2 regions of the Escherichia fergusonii ATCC 35469 genome follow, and region 1 is predicted to be linked to the other one. Evidence: predicted binding sites of a transcription regulator. Region 1 holds the regulator's gene; the other holds the start of a gene.
The links. The regulator CRP, encoded in region 1, controls carbon source genes, mostly activating them, when cyclic AMP is high. The targets are predictions, from matches to a motif close to ATGTGANNNNNNTCACAT.
Positions count from the first base shown of each region.

Region 2: the regulator CRP is predicted to act here: its motif matches at 1,778-1,795, upstream of udp (uridine phosphorylase).

Region 1 covers NC_011740.1:3,385,327-3,388,750, forward strand. Annotated here, with positions in the region: gene EFER_RS16715 (YheU family protein) at 1-94, shown strand, start outside; gene EFER_RS16720 (phosphoribulokinase) at 148-1,017, shown strand; gene EFER_RS16725 (OsmC family protein) at 1,072-1,476, opposite strand; gene crp (cAMP-activated global transcriptional regulator CRP) at 1,781-2,413, shown strand; gene EFER_RS16735 (YccS/YhfK family putative transporter) at 2,464-3,424, shown strand, end outside.
Region 2 covers NC_011740.1:3,742,419-3,745,842, reverse strand. Annotated here, with positions in the region: gene EFER_RS18305 (GntR family transcriptional regulator) at 31-759, shown strand; gene EFER_RS18300 (dienelactone hydrolase family protein) at 846-1,658, opposite strand; gene udp (uridine phosphorylase) at 1,920-2,684, shown strand; gene EFER_RS18290 (tripartite tricarboxylate transporter permease) at 2,719-3,424, opposite strand, start outside.

The DNA of each region.
Region 1 (3,424 bases):
CAAACGCCAGCTACAGTGCGGAGAAGCGGTGCTGGTATGGTCGGAGCTGCACGAAACGGTCAATATCATGCCGCGCAGTCAGTTTCGCGAATAACCTGCAGCCGTCGGCGGACGAGATAATAATGATAGCTAAGTCATGGAGTTACTATGTCTGCCAAACATCCGGTCATTGCGGTAACAGGATCCAGCGGCGCGGGGACCACCACCACCAGTCTCGCATTTCGTAAAATATTCGCGCAGTTAAATCTGCATGCAGCTGAGGTGGAAGGCGACAGTTTTCACCGTTACACGCGCCCGGAAATGGACATGGCGATCCGCAAGGCGCGTGATGCCGGGCGGCATATCAGCTACTTTGGCCCCGAAGCTAACGACTTCGGCCTGCTGGAACAAACCTTCATTGAATACGGTCAGAGCGGCAAAGGAAAATCACGCAAATATCTGCATACGTACGACGAAGCCGTACCATGGAATCAGGTGCCGGGGACATTCACCCCATGGCAACCTTTACCGGAACCCACTGATGTACTGTTTTATGAAGGGCTACACGGCGGCGTGGTCACACCACATCATAACGTTGCGCAGCATGTGGATTTACTGGTCGGCGTAGTGCCTATCGTTAACCTTGAGTGGATTCAAAAACTGATCCGCGACACCAGCGAGCGCGGGCACTCACGAGAAGCGGTGATGGACTCAGTAGTACGTTCAATGGAAGACTATATCAACTACATCACGCCGCAGTTTTCCCGCACCCATCTTAACTTCCAGCGCGTTCCCACTGTCGACACCTCAAACCCGTTCGCAGCAAAGGGCATTCCATCACTGGATGAAAGCTTTGTGGTGATCCATTTTCGTAATCTGGAAGGGATCGATTTCCCCTGGCTGCTGGCGATGTTGCAGGGCTCATTCATTTCCCACATCAATACATTAGTGGTGCCGGGCGGTAAAATGGGTCTGGCAATGGAGTTAATTATGCTGCCACTGGTGCAACGATTGATGGAAGGAAAGAAAATCGAGTAACTCTGCTAATATGCCGGATAAACAATTATCCGGCATCGTACTCCTGACATTAAATCACGCGGCAACCACTTCATACGAGTGAGTAATATTCACCGCTTTTTCCAGCATCAACGCCACTGAACAATATTTCTCGGCAGAGAGATCTACCGCACGCGCAACTGCTGCGTCTTTCAGGTCGCGACCGGTGACGATAAAATGCAGATTAATGTGCGTAAACAGGCGTGGTGCCTCTTCGCGGCGTTCAGAGGTCAATTTTACTTCACAATCGACAACATCCTGACGCCCCTTTTGCAGGATAGAAACCACATCAATGGCGCTACAACCACCCGCCGCCATCAACACCATTTCCATCGGACTTGGCGCTTTATCGCCAGAGTTGCCGTCCATTAAAATCTGGTGACCAGATGCGGATTCGCCCAAAAAAGTTAACCCTTCGACCCACTTCACTCGCGCTTGCATTTTTGCCACTCCACTGCATCAAATTTATTCACAGCGTACGCGTACTGACCAAATCGCGCAACAGAAGGCGACCTGAGTCAAGCTGAAGCGAGACACCAGGAGACACACGGCGAAAGCTATGCTAAAACAGTCAAGATGCTACAGTAATACATTGATGTACTGCATGTGTGTAACGGACTTCACATAACAGATGCAGTACGTATTTGACAGCCTCTTCCCAGATAGCGGGAAGCACATTTCGGCAATCCAGAGACAGCGGCGTTTTCTGGCTCTGGAGAAAGCTTATAACAGAGGATAACCGCGCATGGTGCTTGGCAAACCGCAAACAGACCCGACTCTCGAATGGTTCTTGTCTCATTGCCACATTCATAAGTACCCATCCAAGAGCACGCTTATTCACCAGGGTGAAAAAGCGGAAACGCTGTACTACATCGTTAAAGGCTCTGTGGCAGTGCTGATCAAAGATGAAGAGGGTAAAGAAATGATCCTCTCCTATCTGAATCAGGGTGATTTTATTGGCGAACTGGGCCTGTTTGAAGAGGGCCAGGAACGTAGCGCATGGGTACGTGCGAAAACCGCCTGTGAAGTGGCTGAAATTTCGTACAAAAAATTTCGCCAATTGATTCAGGTAAACCCGGACATTCTGATGCGTCTGTCTGCACAGATGGCGCGTCGTTTGCAAGTCACTTCAGAGAAAGTGGGCAACCTGGCGTTCCTCGACGTGACGGGCCGCATTGCACAGACTCTGCTGAACCTGGCAAAACAACCGGATGCCATGACTCACCCGGACGGTATGCAAATCAAAATTACCCGTCAGGAAATCGGTCAGATTGTCGGCTGTTCTCGTGAAACCGTGGGACGCATTCTGAAGATGCTGGAAGATCAGAACCTGATCTCCGCACACGGTAAAACCATCGTCGTTTACGGCACTCGTTAATCCCGTCGGAGTGGCGCGTTACTGAGTAGCGCGCCATTTTGTTTCCCCCGATGTGGCGCAGACTGATTTATCACCCCGATATCAACTATGCACTACGACAAACGCTAGTGCTATGTTTGCCCGTGGCCGTTGGGTTAATGCTTGGCGAATTACGATTCGGTCTGCTCTTCTCCCTCGTTCCTGCCTGTTGCAATATTGCGGGCCTTGATACGCCTCATAAACGTTTTTTCAAACGCTTAATCATTGGTGCGTCACTGTTTGCCACCTGTAGCTTGCTGACACAGCTGTTACTGGCAAAAGATGTTCCCCTGCCCTTTTTGCTGACCGGATTAACGCTGGTGCTTGGTGTCACTGCTGAGCTGGGGCCATTGCACGCAAAATTGCTTCCCGCATCGCTGCTCGCCGCCATTTTTACCCTCAGTCTGGCGGGATACATGCCAGTCTGGGAACCGTTGCTCATCTATGCGCTGGGCACTCTCTGGTACGGATTGTTTAACTGGTTTTGGTTCTGGATCTGGCGCGAACAACCGCTACGCGAGTCACTAAGTCTGCTGTACCGTGAACTGGCGGATTACTGCGAAGCCAAATACAGCCTGCTTACCCAGCACACCGATCCTGAAAAAGCATTGCCACCACTGCTGGTGCGCCAGCAAAAAGCGGTCGATTTAATTACTCAGTGCTATCAGCAAATGCATATGCTTTCCGCGCAAAATAATACTGACTACAAGCGGATGCTGCGTATTTTCCAGGAGGCGCTGGATTTACAGGAACATATTTCGGTCAGCTTGCATCAGCCGGAAGAGGTGCAAAAGCTGGTCGAGCGTAGCCATGCGGAAGAAGTTATCCGCTGGAATGCGCAAACTGTCGCCACTCGCCTGCGCGTGCTGGCTGATGACATTCTTTACCATCGCCTGCCGACGCGCTTTACGATGGAAAAACAAATTGGCGCACTGGAAAAAATCGCCCGCCAGCATCCGGATAATCCTGTTGGGCAATTCTGCTATTGGCACT
Region 2 (3,424 bases), 360 kb from region 1:
ATACAACTTATCGAAAAGAGAATTTTGTACATGGCTCACACTTTGCCGCTTTATGTTCAGATTCAGGAACAACTGCGTAGTGATATAAAAACCGGAGAGTTTAAACCGGGGGAAAAGCTACCGTCTGAAAACGAACTGGCCCAACAGTATTCAACGACTCGGGCGACAGTAGTTCATGCCATGCAAGGGTTACTGGTAGAGGGGCTAATTGAGCGTATTCGTGGGAAAGGAACGTTTGTTAAGGCCTCACCTATCATTTCCAGGGTCAGCACACAGGAGATTGGTTTCTTCGAAAAAGATCTCCAGGATGCCGACTTATCCGTGCGGTACAAAGTACTGCAATTTAATGAATGTGCTTCTTCTGCGGAACTACAGGCGCATTTGAAAGCTGAACCGCAAGATAAAATATACCGCCTTATGCGTTTACGTCTTGTGCAGGACAAACCTTTAGCGCTTGAAATTCGCTATCTGAAAGGTGATATCGCGCGTAAATTGCAGCTGGAAGGTCTGGAGATGCTGCCATTACAGGTGCTTTTTGAACAACAACTTGGGGTAGTAATCCATACGATTCACAATCAGATCCGTGTGGCACTACCGGGGCAAGAAATCGCTCAGACACTGGAATGCAAACGAACGCGCCCGATGATGGTGCGCCAGCATACCTGCCTGACGGGTAATGATGCTCCTGTTCTCTGGGGCGAAACCTGGTACCGTGAGGAGTATGAATTTCAATACAGTACCTATCGTAAGCAGGAATAACCTGCCGTAATTAACGGCAGGCAGGCGTGCAAAACTTCTCACCGGATGCGGCGTAATAAGTTTCGTATAGGGCAATTCTGTACTTGTTATCTAACTGATCTGCCATACTGCTTAAACCACTCCAGCATTCGCTGCCAGCCATCTTTCGCCGACTCAGCATGATAACTGGGGCGATAATCGGCGTTGAATGCATGCCCGGCATCCGGGTAGACGATAATCTCTGCTTTCGCGTTTGCTGCCCGCAGCGCCTGACGCATGGTTTCCACGCTCTCTTGCGGAATGCTGTTATCCTGGCCGCCATATAAGCCGAGAACTGGCGCGTTAAGATCGGTTGCGATATCAACAGGCTGTTTCGGTGAATTTAGCGTCTTATCGCCCGTCAGCTTGCCGTACCATGCCACCGCCGCTTTCAGTTGCGGGTTATGCGCAGCATACAGCCAGGTGATGCGCCCACCCCAGCAAAATCCGGTGATCATTAAACGATGGACATCACCGCCGTTGCGTGACGCCCAACTGGCGACATGATCGAGATCGGCCAGCACCTGCGAGTCAGGCACCTTTGCTACCAGACCGCTAAGCAGCGTAGGGATATCGGCAAAATCATTCGGATCGCCTTCGCGGAAGTAAAGTTCAGGTGCGATAGCCAGATACCCCTCCAGCGCCAGACGGCGACAAATATCGCGGATATGTTCATGCACGCCAAAAATTTCCTGCACTACAATGACCACTGGTAGTAGGCCATCGCTCTGCTTTGGTCTGGCATGGTAAGCAGGCATGTTATCCCCTTGGGAAGGGATAGAGGTGATACCTGCTACAATCGCGTCATCCGGGGTCTGAACGATGGTCGAAGCGAGAGGTGATGCAGCAGGTGCAAATCCAGATTGTTGTGTTGTTGCCATGGTATTCTCCGTACCCTTATAAAAATGTTGCGCAATGTTAACTATAGTCAGCATGCAACAAATCACATTGCCTGAATCGGCTCATCTTTTATGCAGTCATGCAGAATGAAGAGTGATTTATGTGATTCACATCACTTTTGGTGGGTAAATTTATGCAACGCATTTACATCAAGGTGATGAGTGTCACGAAAAAATGTTAAACCCTTCGGTAAAGTGTCTTTTTGCTTCTTCTGACTAAACCGATTCACAGAGGAGTTGTTTATGTCCAAGTCTGATGTTTTTCATCTCGGCCTCACTAAAAACGATTTACAAGGGGCTACGCTGGCTATCGTTCCTGGCGACCCGGATCGCGTGGAAAAAATTGCAACGCTGATGGAAAAGCCAGTTAAGCTGGCATCTCACCGCGAATTCACCACCTGGCGTGCTGAGCTGGATGGTAAACCTGTCATTGTTTGTTCTACTGGTATCGGTGGTCCTTCCACTTCTATTGCTGTTGAAGAGCTGGCACAGCTGGGTATCCGTACTTTCCTGCGTATTGGTACTACGGGCGCAATTCAGCCGCATATCAATGTCGGCGATGTGCTGGTGACCACTGCGTCTGTTCGTCTGGATGGCGCGAGCCTGCACTTCGCTCCGCTGGAGTTCCCGGCTGTGGCTGATTTCGAATGTACGACCGCGCTGGTTGAAGCGGCGAAGTCAATTGGTGCAACCACTCACGTTGGCGTGACGGCTTCTTCCGACACCTTCTACCCAGGCCAGGAACGCTACGACACTTACTCTGGTCGTGTTGTGCGCCACTTTAAAGGTTCGATGGAAGAGTGGCAGGCGATGGGCGTAATGAACTATGAAATGGAATCTGCAACCCTGCTGACCATGTGTGCAAGCCAGGGCCTGCGTGCGGGTATGGTGGCGGGCGTTATCGTCAATCGTACCCAGCAAGAGATCCCGAATGCTGAGACGATGAAACAAACCGAAAGCCATGCGGTGAAAATCGTGGTGGAAGCGGCGCGTCGTCTGCTGAAATAAAAAAACGCTCCCCAACGTCGGGGAGCGATATCAGTTACTGACGCCGTAAGCGCATAATTTTGCGGATTATTGGCGTCAGTAGCGTAAAGGCTGCCAGAGTCAGCAATGCCAGGGTTATCGGTCGGGTATACAGGAAGTCGAGTGACCCCCCTGAAAGCGACAGCGCACGGCGAAAATTACTTTCCGCCATTGGCCCCATAATCAATGCCAGCACTACGGGTGACGCCGGATACCCCCCTTTTTGCATGAAATAGCCCACCACGCCTGCAATCAGCATAATGCCAACATCAAACAGGCTGTTGTTCAGCGCATAAGTCCCAACAACACAAAGCGCGAGGATCATCGGCGTGAGAATATTGCCGGGGATCTTCACCACGTTACCGATGACTTTCAAAGAGAGCAGTCCAAGAACTAGCAGCATGAAGTAACAAAAGATCATGCCGACAAACAGCGTATAAACCATATCGCCGTGGTCGGTAAACATCAGTGGGCCTGGCTGCATCCCTTGTAACGTTAACGCGCCCAGCATGATGGCAGTTACCGCATCGCCTGGGATCCCCAGCGTCAGCATAGGTAACAATGCGCCACCGGTGCAGCCATTCGCGCCTGCCTCACAGGAGGCCACCGCCTTAATCTCACCCTTACCAAAGTTTTCAGGCGTCTTACTGAAACGACGAGTTTCGTTATAGGCAACAAAAGCTGCAATATCTGCCCCCGCACCGGGGATCATGCCGATAAAA